3 regions of the Marinicrinis sediminis genome follow, and region 3 is predicted to be linked to each of the others. Evidence: riboswitches for the same ligand, from Rfam matches in the RefSeq annotation. Region 3 holds a riboswitch; each other region holds the start of a gene.
What was found. Region 3 has a riboswitch for cobalamin ahead of ACFSUC_RS06600 (ribonucleoside-diphosphate reductase subunit alpha). Riboswitches for the same ligand answer to the same signal wherever they lie in the genome.
Positions count from the first base shown of each region.

Region 1 (3,277 bases), on a different contig from region 3:
CCCGCGCATCGCCAAACTGCCCAGCAGCCAAAATACAATCTCATTGATCACCTGATCGGATAACGACACCATGAACGATACGAGCGATCCCAGGAAAGCCTGTACCACCACCCCCGACAGAATGAGCGTTTCCAGCTGCAACTTGCCCTGGACGTTCGCCAGTCTCCATACGATCCACAGGCTGATGAGACCGGAGGCAAAAGCAGCAACTGGTATCGTCCACATACCTAGCCACACATGATGCAGACCGAACAGGATGAGAAAGGAAGCGCCCACTGCAGAACCTGAAGCAACCCCCAGCGTATACGGGTCTGCAAGTGGATTGCGCAGTACACCCTGAAAGCCTGCTCCCGCCAGTGACAGGCAAGCTCCGGTCAGGATCGCCAGTATTACCCTTGGCAGGCGCACTTTCAAAATAATCTGCTCAGACGAGGCGGGCCAGTCGGGTTCCACTCCGTCTCCGATGACGGGTAAGCTATGTATTAGAATTTTCCACACCTGCCATAGGGGCAATTGAGCCGTACCCATGGACAGACTGACCACAGCGGAAAGAAGGAGAAGCAGCAACCCTGCTCCTCCCCATACCGCTACCTTTCGTTTCATTCAAACACCAGATCTGGATAGATCCCTTTGGCTATCGCCAGCAAACCTTGTGTGACACGGGGTCCCGGACGAGAGATCAAATCTCCTTCAATGCCGATGAGCGCATCGTCCTGAATCGCTTGAATCGCGTCCCATCCACTGCGTTTTCGAATCATTTGCGCCAGCGTCTCGCCAGACTCTTCATCGGTTACGCCCAGGTTATATAAGATGACTTCAGGATTATCCTGAATGATCTTCTCTTCGTTGATCTGGTTCCAGCCTTCCATGTCTGCGGCGATGTTGATGCCGCCAGCCAGCGTGATCAACTCATGCATGAACTCGCCCTGTCCGACTGTCCAGCCTTTAGAAAATTCGATATATACCTTCTTCCTGTCTTCCGGTTTCACTGTACTGACTGCGTCCTGAACAAGCTGTATGTCTGCCTTCATTTCCTCCACTAACGCAGCAGCCTCCGCCTGTCTGTTGGTGATCTTGCCAATCGTCTCGATATGTGTGAGGATATCCCCGATATGATTGGGCTCGAACTTGAACAGTTTGAGATCACGACTGCGCAGCTGATCCACGACCTGCTGTTTCATGGAAATGCCCGTAATAACCAAATCAGGCTCCGCGGCGATGATCGCTTCCTCGTTTGGCTTCACAACCCCGCCGACCTTTGGCTTGTCCAGCGCTTCTGACGGGTAATTGTCATAATCCGATACGCCTACCACCTGATCTTCCAGACCAAGGGCAAATAAAATTTCGGTCTCAGACGGCGAAGTGGAAACGATACGCTGCGGCGCCTGATCGAACGTGAAGCTTTCCCCTGTCGCATCCTGCAATGTAAGCGGATAGATCGTCTGACTGCTCGCTTCCTCTTCTGCAGTTGTACCTTCCGCCTCCTGAGCTGGCTGCTCATTCTCCGAAGCTTCCACGTTGTTACTGCCCGTCTCCTGATTCACCTGATTCCCGCAGGCCACCAAACTCAAAGCCAACAAAAGTGCAATTAAACTTGTCCATCCTTTTTTCATTCTGGTTTCTTTCCTTTCTCCATTTCAGATTTGAGAGATGCTGAGGACGTTGAATGCCATACAGCATCGAAATGTCTGCTAGGATCAACCAAAAAGATCTCGTAAATTACGAAACAAACCTCATGAACAACCACATAGACCTTATAAAACAACGAAAAAGCCCCCCGTTTCCGCAGAAACAGAGGGCAGCATAAGGCGGGCATATAGATGGTATTGCCAGTCTGGCAACAAAAGACACGTTTATCCCGTCACAGCCGATCCTTTTCCGCGAAGGATTTCGTTGGCTATAGCCGAATAGGCAGGTCTCCTGGCTTACGGGTTGTACGAACTTCCTCCCCTTCCCGCTTCAACATGAATGAAACAGTGGGCTTGCGAGGTTGTCCCCGATTTACAGTGGCGGGACCGCGCCGGAATTGCACCGACTTCCCTTTTAACCTTGTCATTGACTGACAAGGCACCTACTGGCTGTATGTATTCAATTCGATCAGTCCAATCTCTCTGTTAGCATTATAGCTTAACATCTGGCAGAAATGAAGAGATAATTTGACAGTCATTCATCCAAAGATTGATAAAAATAAAGGATCATGGTGAAAAGTGTCGAATATGGACAGGAATACATAATGGAAGGATTGAAAAGTTTGAGAAATGCTAGGTCTAGAAGAGCCAATATGGTGAGAAGGAAAATATATGATGAATTTGTGGAATTTCTCCGTTCTAAACCATGATAAATACGGGGGTTTTAGGTGTTATTTGTAAATTATACATTATTACTGGAAGCATGATTAGAAGATTTTGAGGAACTGTTGTGGAATAGCATAATTCATATTTTTAAGCTAGTGATTTATTATTCATAATTATTAATAGTGGGATGTGAAAATGTGGAAGGAAAATATTACAAAAAGAATAGTGAAACGATCGAAAAATTAAAATATGATTTAAGATATTATTGTAATCAAAATAATTTAGAAACTCAAGAATTAGATCATCCAGAAAAGGGATGGGTATTTCAATTGAAAAAAAGTAGTAAGATTACACTTGGTATTTCATCTCGGGCAGTAACTGTGATTATTCAAAATATTAATGATGATATGGTTAAAATATCAACCGGTAATATTAAGTGGGCATCTAAAGTTACTGGGGGATTAGTTGCAATATTCAGTCCATTGGCATTGATTGCATTTCCAGTTCTCGTATCTACTTGTGTAGGTTTGGTTAAACAAAATAATATGTTAAAACAAATAGAACAATTTATAGAAAATCGCATGACTCTAATTGATAATTAAAATAAATGCTTCTTCGCCATACTGCATGGCTAATGTCTGTTTACTAGAAAATATGTCAATACTGCCTTGTATATCAGAATGAGGCGGGATGAAAAATGTGGGCATCAGCAAGCAGTAAGGATAATTTAATTTTGGATATGTTTAAAATTGCTCTTCAAATTAAAGATCCGTGGCAATTCGTACATATAGAGTTTGATGATCAGGATCAAGCTTGGCATTTGTTCATTGACTTTAAGCGCGGGGCAAAATTTTTATGTCCCTCCTGGGGTCTGTCAATAATTTTGTGTAAACTCATTTATAAGGAATCTCCCATAAGGGAGATTGACCTGATGATTCAGGGTAAATGCTGACCAATACGCTCTGGATAGAAAACGGATAGCT
Region 1 covers NZ_JBHUMM010000001.1:336,796-340,072, forward strand. The annotation lists gene ACFSUC_RS01610 (FecCD family ABC transporter permease) at 1-603, opposite strand, end outside; gene ACFSUC_RS01615 (ABC transporter substrate-binding protein) at 600-1,613, opposite strand; cobalamin riboswitch at 1,894-2,089, opposite strand; gene ACFSUC_RS01620 (hypothetical protein) at 2,492-2,896, shown strand.
Region 1: linked by a shared signal. The riboswitch ahead of ACFSUC_RS01615 (ABC transporter substrate-binding protein) and the one ahead of ACFSUC_RS06600 (ribonucleoside-diphosphate reductase subunit alpha) in region 3 are both predicted to bind cobalamin.

Region 2 (3,277 bases), on a different contig from region 3:
ATGATTATTCACATGGTCGAGAACATCCGGGAGAAGCAACTGATGGAACTGGAGATTCAGAAAGCCGAGAGATTGAACATTATCGGTCACCTGGCGGCATCCGTCGCCCATGAAATTCGCAATCCGATGACGGTTGTTCGCGGTTTTATGCAAATTTTTGATAGGGAAGCCTTCGTGCCGGACAGTAAAAAGGTATATTTGAAGCTGATGATTCAGGAGCTGGACCGGGCTGAAAGTATTATCAATGATTACTTGACCCTCGCCAGACCGAGACTGGAGAAGCAAGAAAAGATCAATATCGGCGAACAGATTCAGTCCGTCATGGAGATTATCTCCTCCTTCGCCATGCTGAATAATATCTCTATTACCTATGAAGTAGAAGAGAAAATGCTCGTTTCCGGCATACCTGAGAAGCTGAATCAGGTGCTGATCAACTTGATCAAGAACGCCATCGAAGCCAGTCCGGAAGGGGAAGCCGTGCATATCACCGCCTATCGGAAGGAAGACAAGATCTGGATCGAGATTCAGGACAGCGGGATTGGACTCAGTCCGGAGGAAGTCAAAAGGCTGGGCATGCCCTTTTACACCACCAAGGAAAACGGTACGGGCCTGGGTCTGATGGTCTGCTTCCAGATTATCAAGGCGATGAACGGAAAGATCGAGGTACTGAGCCAGAAGAACATCGGAACCCACTTTATCATCAAGCTGCCAGAAGACACTTCCTCTTTTCAACCGGTAGGGAGTACAGTATAATAGTTCTGGTATCAGGCTTAAGAACCAGAGAGGAGTCTTGTTTTGAAACTGAAAAACCTGCTCTATCTTGCTCGCTTTTCCGGTTATATGGTGACGACATTGCCGAACTATTTCAAAGCGAAACGATTAAGTAAAAAGGGAGACATCGCGGGCAGCACAGCCGTTGCCTATCGTCAGTCCAAGGACTGGTCCCGTTATATATTCAAACTGATTCAGTCAGAGGTCGTCGTGAAGGGGCTGGAACACGTCCCGAAGGATCAATCCGTCTTGTTTGTCAGCAATCACCAGGCCATCTTTGATATCCCGATTATTATGCACGCGGTACCGGCACCATCCGGTTTTATTGCCAAGAAGGAACTCGAAAAAATGCCGATTATCGGGAACTGGATGAGCTATATCCATTGTATCTTCATGGATCGAAGCAACCCGAGGCAATCCTTGAAAGCGATTAACGAAGGGGCTCAGGTTTTGCGAGACGGCTATAATATGATTATTTTCCCTGAGGGAACGCGGAGCAAGACGGGTGAATTGAAAGATTTCAAAGCGGGCAGCTTCAAGCTTGCCTTGAAAGCCAAAGCGCCCGTTGTACCGGTCGTAATCAAGAATTCTTATCGGCTGCTGCAGGATGGAAAGCTGAACAAGCATCAGCAGGTAGAAGTGATCTTCACCCCTCCGATCGAAACGGCAGAATTGACCAAGGAAGAGTCTGCGGAGCTTCCGGATCGTGTACATGCACGGATCAGGCAGGAGTTGGACAAATAGCACAGTCCATGCTACGATGAGACAAGTCAAGATCAAGATAAACGAAAATGCTAGATTCATAGCCAAATAGACAAGGTGCCGCAAATATGTGATCCTCCGGATTGCATCATTGCGCTTAAAAGGGAAGTTCGGTGAAAATCCGACACGGTCCCGCCACTGTAATAGAGCAGTTCGCTGCATGCACGTCACTGTTTCAACAAACTGGTTGAAGCGGGAAGACAGCAGCAGAACGATGATGCTTGAGTCAGGAGACCTGCCTTGTGTATGCAACACCAGCAAATCCTACGAGGAATAGGAGGGTGTTCAATCCGTGACAGGTGACGGTTAGAGCGTGAGGATCTTTGTTCCAAACGCGCGGCCACTGCATATTGGATGAACATTCTTCTCCCGCACAGGAGAAGTTTTTTTTATGTCTTTTTGAGGCAGCACAATGGAGAGAGGGGAAACAAAGGATGAGAACACACGCATTTCAAAAAATGATAGCAGGCTGGATGGTCATGTTGCTGATGATCAGCACCCTGTCCACCGCTGCAATCGGAGCGGCTTCTGATCAGTCAGCCGCATCCGTACACAAGCAGGTAGAGGAAAGCCTGGCACAAGTGGCGGGTATGCTGGAGAAAAAGGAGCCGCTTTCGCCATGGGCCGCAGCAGGACTCGTACGTGCCGGATACACGCTGCCTTCGAATTATCAGGCACATATCCTTGCATCTGTGGTTGAGAAACGAGGCCAGTATCGGCTGGTAACGGATCTGGAGAAAACCCTGATTGCCCTAGTTGCTAGCGGCTGGGAGGACGAACAGGTATACGGCTATCCGTTGCTGAAGGATCTGCTGTCGCACGAAGGGATGACGAAACAGGGGACAAACGGGGTCATGTATGCCCTGATAGCCCTGCAAGCCATGGGCTACCCGGAGATGGCCACTTCTGAACAGCTGGACTGGAACGTGGAGAAACTGGTCTACTGGCTGGTACAGGCGCAGCATGAAGATGGCGGCTGGTCCTTGACCGTAGACGGAGACAGTGATCCGGATATGACCGGGATGGCCTTGTCCGCGCTCAGCGGGTTCGATGCCTATGCGGGCGTACAGGACGCGATGGATCGCGGTGTACAGTGGCTGGATGAGCAATGGCTGGCAGACGGATTCCAGAACAAGACCGCTTCGGAAAGTATTGCCCAGGCTGTGATTGGCCTGGCTTCCGTCGGCATAGATCCGGCTGGTGAGCGCTTTTCACGAGACGGCGTCAGTCTGATCGAACAGCTGTTGTCTTACCGTACCGATTCGGGACAATATGCACACGTTCAGGGAGAAGTCGGTAATGACATGGCCACCGAACAGGCGTTTTTGGCTCTCACGGCCTACACCCTGTATCTGCAGGAGCAGCCAGGACTGTATGAAGGGCTGGCTGAGGCAGATGTCGTGGTGCATATCTCTGGTCCGCAGCTATGGTCGGCAACCAGTGAGGTTGAGGCAGTAGAGGCACTGGAGGCGTTGCAGGATGCGTTGAAGCTGGAGAATTGGCCGTATACCATCCAGGATTCCTCCTTCGGTGCTTACGTGACCATGATCAATGGCTTGGAGCAAGGGACATATGGCGGCTACGACGGCTGGAATTACGCGATTGAGCGTAGTGGAGAGTGGCTGCCAGGCAATCAGTTTCTGGCGATGGCCGATTTCCATTTGCAAGATGGGGATCAGTTGTACGTCTATTACAATATCGGAACCGGACTGACTTCCGTACAGGCACCGGACATGATTCAGGC
Region 2 covers NZ_JBHUMM010000009.1:26,071-29,347, forward strand. The annotation lists gene ACFSUC_RS05640 (ATP-binding protein) at 1-753, shown strand, start outside; gene ACFSUC_RS05645 (lysophospholipid acyltransferase family protein) at 796-1,515, shown strand; cobalamin riboswitch at 1,572-1,790, shown strand; gene ACFSUC_RS05650 (S-layer homology domain-containing protein) at 1,968-3,277, shown strand, end outside.
Region 2: linked by a shared signal. The riboswitch ahead of ACFSUC_RS05650 (S-layer homology domain-containing protein) and the one ahead of ACFSUC_RS06600 (ribonucleoside-diphosphate reductase subunit alpha) in region 3 are both predicted to bind cobalamin.

Region 3 (3,277 bases):
GATTTCTGTACACAGGTTGGAGCAATAGATCATGCCTTCATGCTTGTTGGGATTGAGTCGGTTCACCGTATCCCGGAAGAACAGGAAAGGGGTTCCCGTCTCGAACGAGCTGGTGAGGATGCGTTTCATAATATCTATCGCTGGCACAGTCTCCCTGCTAATCGTCGGGTCCTGCACGCATTCCTCGTAACGCTGTTCCCATTGCGCTCCCCAACTGTCCTCGATGCTATAGCCTTTTATTTCCCGTATCTCATGCGGATCGAACAAGTGCCAGTCTTCTCTGGCCTCGACTTTTTTCATGAACAAATCCGGGATGCAGACGCCTGGGAAGATATCATGCGCTTTCATGCGGTCATCGCCGTTGTTGGTTTTCAGATTGAGAAAATCAAAAATATCTTTATGCCACACATCGAGATACACAGCTACGGCACCCGAACGAACACCCAGCTGATCCACCGCTACTGCAGTATTGTTGAAATTCTTGATCCACGGAATTACACCGCCGGCTGCATGCTTGAAGCCGCGGATGGATGAGCCTCGGCTCCGCACTTTGCCCATATAAATGCCCATACCGCCGCCCAGTTTGGACACCTGGGCAAAGCTGGAGTCCGTATGGTAAATGCCCCACAGATCATCCGGTACCGTATCGATAAAGCAGCTGGACAATTGATGGAACGGCTTGCGGCTATTCGCAAGGGTAGGAGTGGCGACGGTCATTTCCAGTTGGCTCATCACGTCATAAAATTGCTTCGCCCAATACACGCGATCCGTTTCCTTCATAGCCAGATGCATGGCCACGCCCATAAACATCTCCTGTGGAAGCTCCCAAACTTCGCCATCATAGCTGCGGATCAGGTAACGGTCACTTAGTGTCTTCAGTCCGATATAATTGAACAGGTAGTCACGTTCCGGTTTCACATAGCTGCCCAGCTCTTCGATTTCTTTTCTCGTATAGTGCTGCAGGATATAGCCTCCGTACAGGCCGGCTTCGGTCAGTTCAACAATGAGGTCATAGAGCGAGCCATAGCCGAGATGCTCATATCTCCTACGTAAAGCCGCATCTCTGTACAGGTCATAGACGAGCAGTCTAGCTGCCACGTACTGCCAGTCTGGCGTTTCGATGGATGTCTTCTCAACGGCAAGTCGGATCAGAATTTTTTGAAGCTCGGCTGTTTTCATTTCATTGCGGAAATACGGCAAAATCGCCGTCTCCAGTTCAATCGGATCACAAGCGGAATAAGGCTCGCAGGCAAAGTCAATGACGTTTTTCAGTTTGGAAAAGGTTAGTTCTTCCGTCGTACCATCTCGTTTTAATAGTTTCATGCGGATGCTCCTTTGCTGTTTAAGGTTATTTCAGGCATAAAAAAAAGCATTTTTACGAAAAACGTAAAAATGCTTTACAGGGAACAGATCCGGTGTCCTTGCAAAACACCTCCCTATCTCCCGTAGGTATATCAGTGTTGACAGAACAGGCAGGTCTCCTGACTTCAGCTGGATCACCAGAATCGTTCGTGATCCGTCTATTCCGGCTCGAAATGGAATAAACTTGAAAAGACGCCTTCCCAGTCATGCAGAAATGGATTGGACTAGTGGCCGATTGTCTTTTCACTCAGCTGTTACAGTGGCGGGACCGTGCTGGAATTGCACCAGCTTCCCTATTATGCGGCAGCGACAAAGAATAAAGTTGCGTAAAGATCGTGTCGCTGTAGCACCTGTTCCCACAATATATAGTTGTTGTATGTAAAGATATAACAATATATAGGGGTTGTCAATGTGTAATTGCAAAGATTCGTCACATTTGAATTCGGGTAAGGGATGAAATAATGAGCAGAATCCCATACAATAAGAATAAGGAAATCACGTAAACATGAACCGACTTTCAGCTGAATAGAGAGGGGAAGAACATGGACAAGTATTTTACGCTTCAGGAAGCAGAACAATTGCTGCCACTCCTGAAAAAGGAAATTCATTCTCTTCAGCAACTGCAGCAAAGCTTAAAGGAAAAAGCAGAATATTTACATGAACTTAAAGATCAGCAAGCAGAGGATGGAGCGATATTCCAGACGGAAAGTGAACTGGAATTTATTCAGCTGCAGGCGAAGCTGCATATTCAAAATATTCATCGCCAGGGTGTCTGGCTGAAGAGTGTCGAATTCGGATTGCTTGATTTTCCTTCTATGCTCGATGGTGAAGAGGTGCTGCTTTGCTGGAAGCAAGGGGAGGACGAGATTCGCTATTATCACGCCATTGACAGCGGATTTATGGGCCGCATCCCGATTGAGAAGGATCAGGACTTCTCCTCGTAAAGATGCGTAGAGGTGCGTAAAAATGCGTAGAGATGCGGACCTGTCTAAAAGTAGGTTGCAGAGGAAAAATGCAAAAAAGAGATGCAAGAAAGAGATGTAAAAAGAATTGGAAGAGCGATGTCGGGATGAAAGCAGGATAGGCATGAAAGAAAATGAGAAATTGCAAGTGGGAAAAGAGGAAGTGCAAGCGGGAACAAGCGATCTTGCCGTCGATCAGCGGCGATGTGACTGGGTGACGAAGGAACCGCTGTATATCCGGTACCATGATGAGGAGTGGGGCGTTCCGGTTTATGATGATCAGAAATTGTTCGAAATGATCATCCTGGAGGGAGCTCAGGCTGGGCTTAGCTGGTGGACCATCCTGCAAAAGCGGGCGCACTATCGCCACGTTTTTGATCAGTTTGACCCGCACAAGGTGGCAGCATATGGATCAGACAAACTGGAAGCGCTGCTGCAAGATCGCGGTATCGTGCGGAATCGGCTGAAAATTCAGGCGGCGGTGACGAACGCTCAGGCATGCCTCGCTATTCAAGACAAGCACGGCAGTTTGACGGACTATTTGTGGTCGTTCACAGGCGGGAAACCGATTCAGAACAGTTGGTCCTCGATGTCCGAGGTGCCGGTGACCACACCCCAATCTGACGCCATGAGCAAGGCTCTCAAGAAAGCTGGCTTCAAATTTGTAGGCTCCACCATCTGTTATTCGTTTATGCAGGCTGTGGGGATGGTTAATGACCATCTGGTTCACTGTTGTCGATATGAGAAAGTAAGGGATCTGAGCCGCTGAATGGGGCAAGGTCCCTTTATAGGTTGTTTCCATATGGATTTCTGTTTGTGTCTGTTTCATTTTGCAGGATACTTGTATATCTGAAACCCGCTATGTCTGACCGCTATTATCATATAAATTAATACGTTAGTTCAAATTATTAAAATCATATAACAAGGTTTATATGAAAATTATAGTAAGAGGA
Region 3 covers NZ_JBHUMM010000010.1:124,356-127,632, forward strand. The annotation lists gene ACFSUC_RS06600 (ribonucleoside-diphosphate reductase subunit alpha) at 1-1,323, opposite strand, end outside; cobalamin riboswitch at 1,455-1,731, opposite strand; gene ACFSUC_RS06605 (DUF2203 domain-containing protein) at 1,905-2,306, shown strand; gene ACFSUC_RS06610 (DNA-3-methyladenine glycosylase I) at 2,449-3,093, shown strand.